3 regions of the Planococcus rifietoensis genome follow, and region 2 is predicted to be linked to each of the others. Evidence: riboswitches for the same ligand, from Rfam matches in the RefSeq annotation. Region 2 holds a riboswitch; each other region holds the start of a gene.
The links. Region 2 has a riboswitch for cobalamin ahead of AUC31_RS02535 (hypothetical protein). Riboswitches for the same ligand answer to the same signal wherever they lie in the genome.
Positions count from the first base shown of each region.

Region 1 (4,214 bases), 1.1 Mb from region 2:
ACGAACCGGCATCCACTGCATCGAAGCCGAGCTCATTCACGACGTCGATCAGTACTTGTTTTTGTGCGGGGTCATCACCGGCAATGGCCATGGCAATGCGACCAGTCGTGCCTTCTGGAGTTCCTTTATTTTCTAATGTATAAGCTAATTGATTACTGAAGGCTTTGACGATCGGTCTTCCTAGCTGCTTGGAAACCCAAACACTTTCCACCATTCCGTTTTCGATTTCTTCGATTTCATTGTCTCTAAATGGATAATAATTGGATGTGTCTGCAATGATGACTTCATCCCCAACTTGATCGATGATCGGCCGAATGCTCGGCATGACATGGAGAGGGAGAGAGAGTAATAGAACATCAATATCGGTGATCAGCTCTTTGACATCCACAGGTGTTCCTGCAATGTCCTTACCTTCCAAATGTTTAATGTCCCGGGCATCGGCAATTTTGACCTCATGTCCATTTTTCACTAATTTCTTAGAAAGACTGGCTCCAATGGGGCCTGCACCTATAATTCCAAACTTCATTTTTCTGCCTCCCATAATTTTATATATTCTTTAACTTATCTAAAAGAAAATTAAATCAACTGTACATTTACTTAACCAAACAATACATTTAGTAGACTAAGTAAATTTTAACATAGAAGATGAGTAAAATAAATACAGATGAACCATTCTACCCTAAAGCTTTCCACAAAAGGCTTTTTTCACCTCTTTGAAGAGAACAATGCCAAAAAGTCTCCGAAACATCACATAAATGTTGTGATTAGCAGACCGTGTGATGTGTAGCCAGTATTGGTTCGATGAGCACCATTATATAACCCCTTTTAATGAGGGTTCACTGATTGAGTTTTGAGGAATAACAAGAGAAGGTGAAATTGCTAGAAAAAATGATACATGTAATAGCCTGTTCCATAACACTTTAAAAGCAGAGTTTCATAATTATATATGTTTATATATGACGAATTATTGGAATTGAAGAAACTCTAATATGAGTTTCTTCTTTTTTAGTGGACTGCATCTTGTGCATAACTCAAAAGCTTCACTTTCTCATAAAAAAACTCCTCCCAAAATAAATTCCGGGAAGAGTAATTGTAATTTTTTATCGAGGTACGTGGGTTATTTAAGCTCGTCCCAAAAACTCGATATACTTCGTCTCCTGCAACGTGACAAACTCGCTTAATAGGCCATTATGGTGATCGATAATTTGCTCGGCGCTCATCGTTTCCGAATCCCAGGTGCCGTGCGCGTCTTTGGCGAGTGTCACGTTAAATCCCAGCTGGCTGGCGCTGCGTGTGGTCGCATTTATACAATGCTCAGTCTGGTTGCCGGCAATGACAAGGTTTTGGATGCCATTGTTTTTCAATACCTCTAGCAACTTTGTTTCATGGAAGGAATCAGGCGTCCATTTTTGAACGACGGTATCCCTTTCTTCAGGAGTGACGGACGAATGGATTTGCCAAAAGTCGGTGCCTTCTACAAGGCCGGCGTCGTTATGCTGCACATAAATGACGGGAACATCGGCTGAACGCGCTTTTTTGATCAACGACTGCAAATTCTCCAGCAATTGTTCACTTTGATGGACGGGATTGGCTGGGTCGAACATCTCGTTTTGGGCATCAACGATTAATAAAGCTGTCTTTGACATCGGGCATTCTCCTCTTCAGTTAGTGTTTTCTCTTATTTTATAGAGCGTGCGATTGCTTGTATAGCAGTTGGTGTAACAGATGAAAAAAGTAAAGCTAGTGAGGAAAGAATGACTGTGTATATAATGAAAAGAAAAATAGAGTTTGAATCCAATTCATAAAGGTGCTTGTGTCTTGAACATGAGTTAAAAGGGAAGCCGGTTGAATTCCGGCGCGGTCCCGCCACTGTAAGTGAGAGTCATCTGAAAAAGCCATTGAAGCGATGCTTCGGGAAGATTCAGAAGGCGATGATCACGAGCCAGGAGACCTGCCTTTATGCGGATGCCCGTTCGCTTGCGAGGACAAGCTGGAAGTACGCCTTTTTTGTGCTGTTTTTTCCAATCCCTCGCGCTCGTGGGGGATTTTTCTATTTTGGCGAGTGGAGGGAAAAGTATGCCAGCAGTTTCGATTATGATTCAAGGAACAGCTTCCGACGTGGGGAAAAGCTTGATTTGTACAGCGCTATGCCGAATTTTTTCAGACGATGGATTCCGTGTGGCTCCGTTTAAATCACAGAACATGGCGCTGAATTCGTTTGTGACAGAAGCAGCCGGCGAAATCGGCAGGGCGCAGGGAGTTCAAGCGGAAGCAGCCCGGATTCCGGCGACTTTTGACATGAATCCGATTTTGCTCAAGCCAAAGCAGGACATGGTGTCAGAAGTCATCGTCCATGGCCGGCACTTTATGGACATGAATGCAAAAACCTATCGCGACGATTTTTTGCAGCAAGTGATGCCGGCGGTCGAGCAGTCGATGCGCAGACTGCAGCAGGATTTCGACGTGCTAGTGCTCGAAGGTGCCGGGAGCCCTGCAGAAATCAATTTGAAGGATAAAGATATTGCCAATATGCGAATGGCCCACTTGGCAGATGCCGCTGTCATTTTAGTGGTGGATATCGACAAGGGTGGTGCGTTCGCCGCTATCGTCGGAACGCTCGCTTTGCTCGATGAATCGGAACGAATTCGTGTAAAAGGAATCATCATCAATAAATTCCGTGGCATGCGCGAGCTGCTCGATGATGGCATTGACTGGCTGGAAAAAGAAACAGGCATTCCGGTGCTCGGGGTCTTGCCTTATCTTGATGTCCAAATCGATGCAGAAGATTCTCTCGCATTGTCATCGCTGCGGTTTAAAAAACCGAAGCCTGGAGAGTTTGCGGTAGACATAGCCGTCATCCGGCTCCCTCGAATCTCGAATTTCACAGACATAGACCCGTTCTTTGATGAACCGGAAACAGGCGTACGCCTGATCGGAAAAGTCGAAGAGCTCGGTACACCAGACCTGCTCATCATTCCTGGAACCAAAAACACATTGGCCGACGCTGCGTGGCTCAAGGACATGGGGTTCGATGCAGCGATCCAACAGCTGCGCCAGCACGGGACCAAGATTTTCGGAGTTTGCGGAGGTTTTCAATTGCTTGGGGAATCACTAACAGATAATGAGGCGGTCGACGGGGAAGGCGGAGCGGCAAGCGGCCTTTCCTTACTGCCGGTCGACACGGTGTTTGTCGGGGATAAGAAAACCGTTTTAATGACCGGCAGGCAAGTAAAAGACGGACAGATGCTGACAGGCTACGAAATCCATTTGGGAAGATCGACCATTCGCGGAGAGGCTACTCCATTTATGCAGCTGTCGGATGGCCGGATGGACGGGGCAGTCAGCGCAGATGGCAGCGTTGCCGGCACCTATCTCCATGGCATTTTCCATAACCGCAACTTCACGCGTGAACTGGTCAATGAATTGCGAGTCAAAAAAGGGTTAGAACCATTGGAAGACAATGTGAAACCCGATGCCCAGCGAAGGGAAGAAGCATATGATTTTCTAGCAGAGCAAGTCCGCAGCCATATGAACATTGAAGCAGTTTACCAATTACTCGGCTTATCGGCTGACGCGGCTCACAAAAGCAAGGTATAAGAAGAAATAAATCTTTCAATACCGCTGGAAAACAGTGGATGATAAAGAACAAAAAGCCGAACTTCGATAAGAAGTTCGGCTTTTTTCACGATAATTTAATCTGATTTCAATCTTGAATACATAGTTAAGTCGAAAAACACGTCGTTTATTATTTCAGTTTCCCGCAAAGTGCCTTCATAGTGGAAATTGAGCCTTTCCAATAGTCTGATCGATGGTTCGTTGTTCGGGTCGACCTTAGCTTCAATTCTGTTCAGCTGCATTTCAAGGAATCCATGCTGTACTAGAGCACTGACGGCTTCAGCAGCAAAACCCCGGCGCCAATGTTTTTGGCTGATATCGTAAGCGACTTCGGCTTTTGCATTTTCATGATCGACAAAATTAAATCCACAAGAACCGATCAACTCGCCAGTGTCCAACTCGATGATCGAATAGCGAATGGCTGCCTGGTCCTGGTGCAGTTGATCAAACAGTTGAATCATCTCCAATGCCTGGACTTTGGAAGTGAAGTTTTCGATATTCATAAACTCGGTCACTAGTGGGTCAGACCAGATCTGGAACAGCTCATTAGCATCAGCGGCTTCCATTTTTCTTAATAACAATCGTTCGGTATTCATTTG
Region 1 is NZ_CP013659.2:2,969,030-2,973,243, reverse strand. It holds gene AUC31_RS14755 (NADPH-dependent F420 reductase) at 1-526, opposite strand, end outside; gene AUC31_RS14750 (cysteine hydrolase family protein) at 1,122-1,646, opposite strand; cobalamin riboswitch at 1,789-1,973, shown strand; gene AUC31_RS14745 (cobyric acid synthase) at 2,077-3,597, shown strand; gene AUC31_RS14740 (GNAT family N-acetyltransferase) at 3,693-4,214, opposite strand, start outside.
Region 1: linked by a shared signal. The riboswitch ahead of AUC31_RS14745 (cobyric acid synthase) and the one ahead of AUC31_RS02535 (hypothetical protein) in region 2 are both predicted to bind cobalamin.

Region 2 (4,214 bases):
AATGACATTGCTAAATTAAATGCAGCGACCAGTTTTGTCAGCAAGATCTTTTCCTCCTTTGTGTTCGAAGAATGAGCGAGATGCTATGAAATTTACTGTTTCCAAGAAGTGAAGGAAGTTTGGATTACTCTTCCTCCCGGTATTCCAATACGTCTCCAGGCTGGCAGTCGAGCACTTTGCAGATGGCTTCGAGTGTGGAGAAGCGGATCGCTTTCGCTTTGCCGTTTTTCAGGATGGACAAATTGGGCATGGTGACGCCGACTTTTTCGGATAGCTCGGTCATGCTCATTTTGCGCTTAGCAAGCATGACGTCGAGATTTATGATGATTGGCATTAGATCACCTCAGACCGTAAGATCATTTTCTGATTTGATGTCGATGGCGTGCGTCAGCAGCTTCTGCAAAACCGCTGCAAAAACGGCGACGACAAAGGCAGCAAAGCCGATGCCAGCTCCCATCAAGATGAGGCCTGGCGCATCGTCGATTTCTGCGATCATGTAAAACAGCGGCATCGCGAGAAAATAGATGCCCGTGATCGCAAGGGCACAGAGCTTGATGTTTTTGATCGCCTTCACTGAGCGCACAGAAAAGGCGGTGTTGTCATCGATGAAACTCAATAATTTAAACGTCTGGTACAGCGCCAGGAAATAAGCGACCGCGGTTGCGTAGAGCATGAAGATAAAGACGTACTGCAGAAATGCCAGCTGGTCCGGGCCGTCCTGGATGATGCTCGAAAGCGGCAGCACCACGAAGATGCATAACGCGATGACCGGCAGCGCCATGAGGAACAGCACCACTTTCAAAAACAAAGTCTCCCGTTTCATAAAACACACCTCTTTGCTTGTTAATAATTAAAGTATAGCGATTTATTTATCGTTTATCAATAAATAATTGTCGTTTAGCGATATTACAATGATGAAAGGTAGAGGAGGAGATAAGCGCTAGTGAACCAAGCTCTATTGATTTGGCTCTCCATCTATAGTGTTTTTGAGGCAGGTAGACGCTAGGTGATTCTTTAGCGAAACCACGCTCTAGAGGATCTAAAAACAATTAAAAAAAGCGCAACCGATTTGAGCTGCTGCGCTTTTGAAAGTTTATGAATAGGCTAGTCATTTCGGGAAATGGGATTGGCAATTTATGAATAAACTTATTCCATCAATTCTGGATAGACCGTTTCCGCAACCAACTGCACCGCTTCACCGATGCGGGGTCCAGGGCGGGAAGTGATGTCGGAATCGATGAAGTGCACTTCGTCGTTTTCGATTGCCTCTACGGCAGACCAGCTGTCGCGGGCTTCGATATCACCGACGGCATCTTCCACGTAAGATACGGTCGTCAAGATGACTTCCGGGTCGCGGGTGATGACTTCTTCTTCAGAGATACTCGGCCATCCTTCAAGATCTTCAAAGGCATTGGTTACTTGGGCGTGATCAAGGATTTCCTGCATGAATGTCGATTTGCCGGTTGTGTAGATTTCTGGAGACGGGCTGATTTCCACGTATACTTCTTTTTGCTCTTCGACCGCTGCAAGGCGTTCTTGGACATCTTTGATTTGCGTTTGGATGCCTTCGATCACTTCAGCACCTTTTTCTTCCTTGGCAAGAACAGAGGCGATTTGTTCGATATCGCCGTATACTTCGTCGAATGAAGTGGCCGATTCGATAACGAATACCGGAATGTCGGCATCTTCAAGTTGGGAAAGGGCAGGCGGTGCCTCGCCGGTTGAATAAGCCAAAACGACATCCGGGTCGAGCTGGATGATTTTCTCGGCATTGAATTCCACGGAATCACTGACGCGCTCAATGTCCTGCGCCGCTTCCGGGTAGTTGTCATAGTCAGTAACACCGACCAATTGATCTCCGGCATCGAGTGCGAAGACGATTTCGGTGTTGCTCGGAATGAGCGATACGATCGTTTCAGGCGCTTGTTCGAATTCGAGTTCTTCGCCGCGATCATCGGTAACCGTGTACGGTGCGTCGCTTGCAGTTTCAGTTGAGGTTTCTTCAGGTGTTTCTTCTGTTGCCGGTGCTTCGGCAGTATTATCTTGGCAAGCGCCGAGTGTTAAAGCGAGTGGAATGCTGAGTAAGAGAAATGATTTGATTTTCACGAGTGAGTCTCCTTTTTCTTCATGCGTTTTGTTGGATAGGACTTGCTGACGAACGGGATTTCCCGGGCGCCATGCTGTTTATTGGCGTAGACGGCCATCACGAAAAAGACATTGGCGAGCAGGTTGGCGTAGTCCATCAAATGCTCCGGCACTTCACGTTCAATCGTCACATGGTGCAAGGCGCGGACGGACTTTTTCGCTTCGCTGCGGCATACGTGGAGAATACAGGCACCGTGCGTTCCTTGCGGCAGGACGAACTGGTCGATTTCTTCCTTCACTTCCGCTACGTATCGATCGTACAAGCCACTGAGATCGGCAAGGTCTTGTTCGGTAATGGCGAGTTTCCCGCGCACCGAGCCGTTCAAGTGGTAGACCATCGGCTGCAGGTAGCGCAAATCATCGATGATTTGAGGGACATCGTTGACCGCGATGGCTTCGCCGATTCGCGTCGTCAAGGAATCGGTGCGAATCTCGAAATCGACCGTTGAAGCGCTTTCCCTCATGAATGGGTAGCACAAATAGCGCATGTCTTTTTTCATCTGTTCACCTCCAAAATAGTGTCCGTAAATATCAGCAGACGTATCGCTTTCTAAAAGAGACAAAAAAAGCCACTCTCAACGAAGAGAGTGGCACGATTGCGAATATCCAGCACAAAGCTGTCCATAGGAAAAAGTTGCCGTAGATCCTCTTATCTTCCGAAGAGCAAAAATACGTTCAGAAAAAGGTAGGTCTCCTGGCTTGTGCATCGATTTACTCTAAGGCCTTCCCGGGTCTCCCCAGTGGCATCTCTTATTTCATACGCACTTACAGTTGCGGAAACAGCTCCGGATTTTCACCGGATTCCCTGTTACGCTGACGAATCAGCACCTTTTCCCTGCATGATTATTTACTTAGTTTCAGTGTAGCACTTTTGTTTTGAGTTTAGGAGAGGGGAATGAAATTGTTTGGAGCTTAAGTAGAAAGGAGAGAAGGGGGCTTAAGAGCTTTTGTGAGTTGGGCATATTGGTAAACAAAAAGGGTAATTGAACAATAGTATGGAGAGTAGGTATTTTTTGTATAACCTTAAGGAGGGGAACTATGGAAAATCACAATGGCCTGACATGTCCATTTTGCCAATCGGAAATGAAAAAAGGATTTATCCAGAGTGGCACAAGACTCGCATGGGTGCCAAAAGTATCCAAACTGAGTGCTGAACCGAGCCTGACTAAAGGTTCTGTGTTGTTATCGGAACAAAGCCGTTTTTCCATCAACCATGTCGATGCTTTTCTGTGTGAATCTTGCAACAAGGTCATCATTGATTATGAAAGCAACGAACAAGAACAATAACATTTCTTCACTTGAGAAAAACGGCAATTTAGATTTTCTATCAAAAAAAAAAGAGTAGCGACGTCGCTGCTCTTTTTTGCTTTGAATAAATGAAGTATTCAAGTCATTAATTGCAGATTTGATCAGTAGCGGCTGTGCAGCCAACACTTCCTACAAGCGCACATATCGCAGCAAGGCCAAGACCGCCAAGGCCTGTTGTGATTCCTAATGCGCCAGCAAGAGCGTAACACGCCACACCGCCGCCCGTTCCGCAAAGAGCACCTACTGCATATTCACAAAAAGAAGCATACGCAACAAACTCGTTGCCATTTTCACTGGCATTTTGACTAGCGCCTTTAATGTTCTTTTCGGCATTGGCCACAAAATCTTCATGGCTTACTTCTAAACCATCTTGATCCAACAGGCCTCCTTCATTATCGACCGTTACGTTGTAAACTTCAGTTTGTTTTCCGTCTAGGTTAAAGACTGCCTGGATATTGATGTTGTCGCCATCCATTTGTTTAGCAAAGAGGGCTTGGTCTGTGATGACATCACGGTTTGCCACATCATACGTGAATTGCACATAAGCAAGATTCTCGCTTTGTTTGGCAAGCTCATCGAAGATAAATTCGACATATGCGATATCGCCTTTAGGACCTGGGACTGTGTTGATGATGATGTTATCAGTCGAGATGGCATTGATTTTACTGATCTTTTTATAAACTTGGTATTCATCCGTTTTTTTCAAGGTATTTCTGATTTGATTAAATTCCTTTTGACTAACATTCGAGGTCCCTTTTTCA
Region 2 is NZ_CP013659.2:541,389-545,602, forward strand. It holds gene AUC31_RS02515 (hypothetical protein) at 1-44, opposite strand, end outside; gene AUC31_RS02520 (helix-turn-helix domain-containing protein) at 125-334, opposite strand; gene AUC31_RS02525 (DUF2975 domain-containing protein) at 344-823, opposite strand; gene AUC31_RS02530 (ABC transporter substrate-binding protein) at 1,147-2,106, opposite strand; gene AUC31_RS02535 (hypothetical protein) at 2,103-2,645, opposite strand; cobalamin riboswitch at 2,813-2,992, opposite strand; gene AUC31_RS02540 (PF20097 family protein) at 3,184-3,432, shown strand; gene AUC31_RS02545 (halocin C8 precursor-like protein) at 3,539-4,214, opposite strand, start outside.

Region 3 (4,214 bases), 1.0 Mb from region 2:
ATTTCTTCCTGGGACGTGCTGCGCACATAATAGCTCGTCTTCAACCCGCAATTCCATGCTTCGAGGTGCAATTCGAGCAACTCCTTGGCGCGGATCGTGTGCGGCACATATAAATTAAAACTGATCGACTGGTCGATATGGCGCTGTCTCGCGGCATTTTGGCGGATGCTCCATTTTTGGTCGAGCACGTGGCGTGCGCGGCGGTAATAGTCATATGTCCGGTGGTTCAAATCCGGTGCCGTTACATTAAAGCGGAAATTCTTTTTCTCTTCTGCGTATTCGACGGCATACAGCGGATCGATGCCGTCTGTCGAACCGCCAATTTTAGCGGTCGACGAGTTCGGCGCAACAGCCATCATCCAGCCATTGCGAACGCCAGATGCTGCAACTTTGCGGCGCAGCGCGTCCCAGCGTTCACTGTTGTAGCCGCGGCGCTCGAAAAAGCTGCCTGTATGCCATTCGGAATTCTGGAATTCACTGAAAGCCCCTTTTTCCTCTGCCAATCCCGCAGATGCGCGGATGGTGTGCCAAGCGATTTCTTCGTACAAACTGTCTGCATACTCGACCGCTTCTTCTGTTTCCCAATGGATGCTGCGAAGCGCCAGCAGATGATGCCAACCGAATGTTCCTAACCCAACGGCGCGATACTTGCCATTCGTCACTTCTGCCTGGCCGACCGAAATCGTGTTCAAGTCGATGACATTATCGAGCATGCGCAATTGAATCGGGATCAAGCGCGACAAGACGTCTGCCTGCACCGCTCTTGGCAAGTTGATGGACGATAAATTGCAGACGACGAAATCGCCCGGTTTTTTCACAGTGACCAAATTGCCTTCTTCATCTTTGTATTCTTTGATAATTTCAGTCGGCGACATGTTCTGTGCGATTTCACTGCACAGATTACTGCAGTAGATAGATGTTTTGCCGATGCCGCGCAAGTGCTTGTTCGGGTTTTGGCGGTTCACTTCGTCGCGGTAGAACATATACGGCGTTCCGGTCTCGAGTTGCGACACCATGATGCGCGCCATAACATCCATCGCACGGAACGATTTTCTGGCCAATAAAGGATGGTTGACTGCTTCCTCGTATTTTTCCGTAAAGTATTTACGGTCCGTTTCATCGTAGAAATCTTCCAGGCCAAGCGGATTGCCCTGGTCGTCTTTCCAGCCCATCACTTGCTTGACTTCGTGCGGGCAGAACGTATGCCATTCGCCGACACTGCGGCCATTTTCATCGGTTTCCTGCAATTTTTGCATAAACAAATCCGGAATCGAAACGCCGGTGAAAATATCGTGTGCTTTGCGGCGCTCATCGCCATTATTCGTTTTCAAATCCAGGAAGCCGTTCATGATGTCTTTATGGAACACATCCAAATAGACCGCCACTGCGCCTTGACGCTGGCCAAGTTGGTCGACGCTGACTGCGGTGTCGTTGAGCAGGCGGATCCACGGGATAACGCCGGATGAATTGCCTTTGAATTTGCGGATGTCCGAGCCGAGTGCGCGCACTTTTCCGTAATAGACGCCGAGGCCGCCGCCGTCTTTGCTGAGGCGCGCGACATCCCAGTTGTTCTGGTAAATGCCATCCAGCGAATCCGCTACGGTGTCGATAAAGCACGAAGACATTTGCCCGAAGCTTTTCCCGGCATTCGATAAAGTCGGCGTCGCCACCGTCATATACAAATTGCTCATCGCCCAATACGCTTCTTTGACGAGTTCCAAGCGGCGCACTTTCGGTTCTTTTTGCATCAAAGTCATCGCGATGATGAGAAAGCGCTCCTGCGGCAATTCCCACACACGGCCGTCATAGTCTTTTGCCAAATAACGGTCCGCCAGCAAGAATAAACCTATGTAATTGAACAATTCATCGCGCTCTGGCGCAATTTCTTTTCCTAGTAGGCGAATTTCGTTCTCAGAATAAGCTTCGAGTAAGTCTTTAGAATAAATACCAAGGCGGCTCAGCCCGTAAATCAATCCGTAGAAATCATCGTATTTATTCGCTGCGCTGTAGCCGCGCGTTTGTGCCGCTTGCTCATATAATTTCTCCAAATATAACCCTGCCGCCTCAAATGTCCAATGCGGTTCGTCCATCGATACCCGGTCCAATGCATCCTGAATTTTTCTATCACGTTCTACTGCTCCTAAAGTCATCTCAACACAGCTCCTTTGCGTATTCGTTTGCTATCATTCGGCGTTCTTTTCGTTCCTGTGCGTTTTCAAATAATCGTTTTTCATTTTCCGTTTCCGGCACTACGCTCGCGACCGGCGTCGGACGGCCTTCTGCGTCCACTGCGACCATCGTCAAGATCGAAGTGGTCGTCAAACTGCGCGTGCCGCTTTCGATGTGCTGGCATTCCGCTTTGACGTATACTTCCATCGAAGTACGTCCTGTCGAAATGACGACGCCTTCCAAGATCAAGATATCGCCGACTTTTGCCGAGGACAGGAAATTGACGTTGTCGATCGATGCGGTCACGACTGCGCGGCGGCTATGTTTCATTGCCGAGATGGCGGCGATTTCGTCGATATACGCGAGGACGGTGCCCCCGAAAATCGTGCCCATATGATTGGTATCCGGCGGCAAGACGAGCCGGGACTGTATGGTCCTGGATACGCCAGCCGGAAGTTGTTCTCTATGCATAACGAATTCCTCCTTATAAAAACACAAAAGCCCCCACTCTCCGGAGAGAATGGGGGCATAAACGCAAGTTAATGAAGTGGGCACACTTGGGCCACACAAACCAAACCTTTGTCATCCTTCCCAATTCCCGGAGAAGTGCAAAACGACAACAGAGGCAGGTCTCCTGGCTCGCGCGTCACTCTCCCCATGCCCTTCCCGTCCATTGGACAGTGAGATTTCATGGTTCGTCTGCGCTTACAGTTGCGGGAACAGCTCCGGGATTTCACCGGATTCCCTATTCAGCCCGTAGTGGGCACCTTTGTTGCGGTATCACTATATATGGTGTTGAATTTTTACATCATCACCAAATCTTGTAGTTTTACTATAGACCAGTTCGAATTTCGCCGCAAGGATTTTCTCGTACTTCCTGTAGAAAGTGAAAAAGGGTCTAGTCGCTGGCTTGTTTTTCGTATAAAACTTTCAATTTGTAGTTATTTTTTGATACAAGGTTTTCAAATTTTCTGTTTCAGTGAAGACAGCGAGAACTTGCTTGTGAAATCGTTCCTGTGCTCTAGTTATGCATTATCTTTGTAGTCGCCAGCCTGCTTTGGGTTGGCCTTTAGCAATAAGCCAAGAAGGGCGCTTGTCTTATTGCGTCGGCTCACCCTTGTCGCTGGCTGGCTAAAACATTTCATAGATTCGTGTGTGTTTAATTAGATCTGCTTCTCTAAGGAGTTGCCGGCTAGTGGGGGAATCGCTTCCCGGGAAAGGGTTCAGTGAAGACAGCGTGAGCTTTCTTGTAGAACAGTTTCGGTGATTAGCTTGTTCATGTTGTTGGTAGCCGCGGCCGGGCTTTGGGTTGGCCTCTCGCAATAAGCCAATGAATTGGCGAGAAGGAGTTGAGCCGATTCATTTGCGACGCATCTGCGTAGCAGATGTGGGAGCAAGGTGTTTGACCTGATGCTTGAATAAAACATTTATCTAAGGCTTCGGCTAACCCTTTTGCGCTCGACGGCTTAGAGATTTCATTGTTCTGTGTGCGTTTAATCGGATCTGCTTCTTGAGATAGTTGCCGGCTAGTGAGGGAATCGCTTCTTGAGATAAGCATCAGCAAGATAGGCAAGATTTTCTTATGCAATCGTTCCGAAGTTCGGTTTGTTCTTTCAATGAGTTTTCGATGCCTCGCTTTAGAGTAGCTGCCGCAAAACTCCGCCGCTTTCCTCCGTCATTTCTATTTCCCGGGAAATAAAAAGGCCGCGCAACTTACTGCGCGGCTCTTGTTATCCATCGACCCATTCAGATTCAGCTTCTGGCTGCTTTCCTTTTTGGTTCGTGGCTTCTTTATTGTCTTTGCTTGTATACGGCTTAAAACTTTTGGCTTTGTTTTTGCCTTTTTCCCAACGGTTCCAGCCTTTTTTGCCGGTTCCTTGGCCTACGCCGCTTTTTGATTTTGCTTTCGCTTTGCCCATTTCTTTCACTCCCGTTCACTCATCGTGACGTTCAGCTTACCACATCCCGCCGCTTTCGTGAACAGTTGGTGTTTAGGCCTCGAGCACTTTCTGGATATCTTTGTGCATCGAATCAGGCGTATCTTT
Region 3 is NZ_CP013659.2:3,034,148-3,038,361, forward strand. It holds gene AUC31_RS15070 (ribonucleoside-diphosphate reductase subunit alpha) at 1-2,150, opposite strand, end outside; gene AUC31_RS15075 (acyl-CoA thioesterase) at 2,152-2,640, opposite strand; cobalamin riboswitch at 2,777-2,955, opposite strand; gene AUC31_RS15080 (DUF3934 domain-containing protein) at 3,900-4,088, opposite strand; gene AUC31_RS15085 (glutathione peroxidase) at 4,161-4,214, opposite strand, start outside.
Region 3: linked by a shared signal. The riboswitch ahead of AUC31_RS15075 (acyl-CoA thioesterase) and the one ahead of AUC31_RS02535 (hypothetical protein) in region 2 are both predicted to bind cobalamin.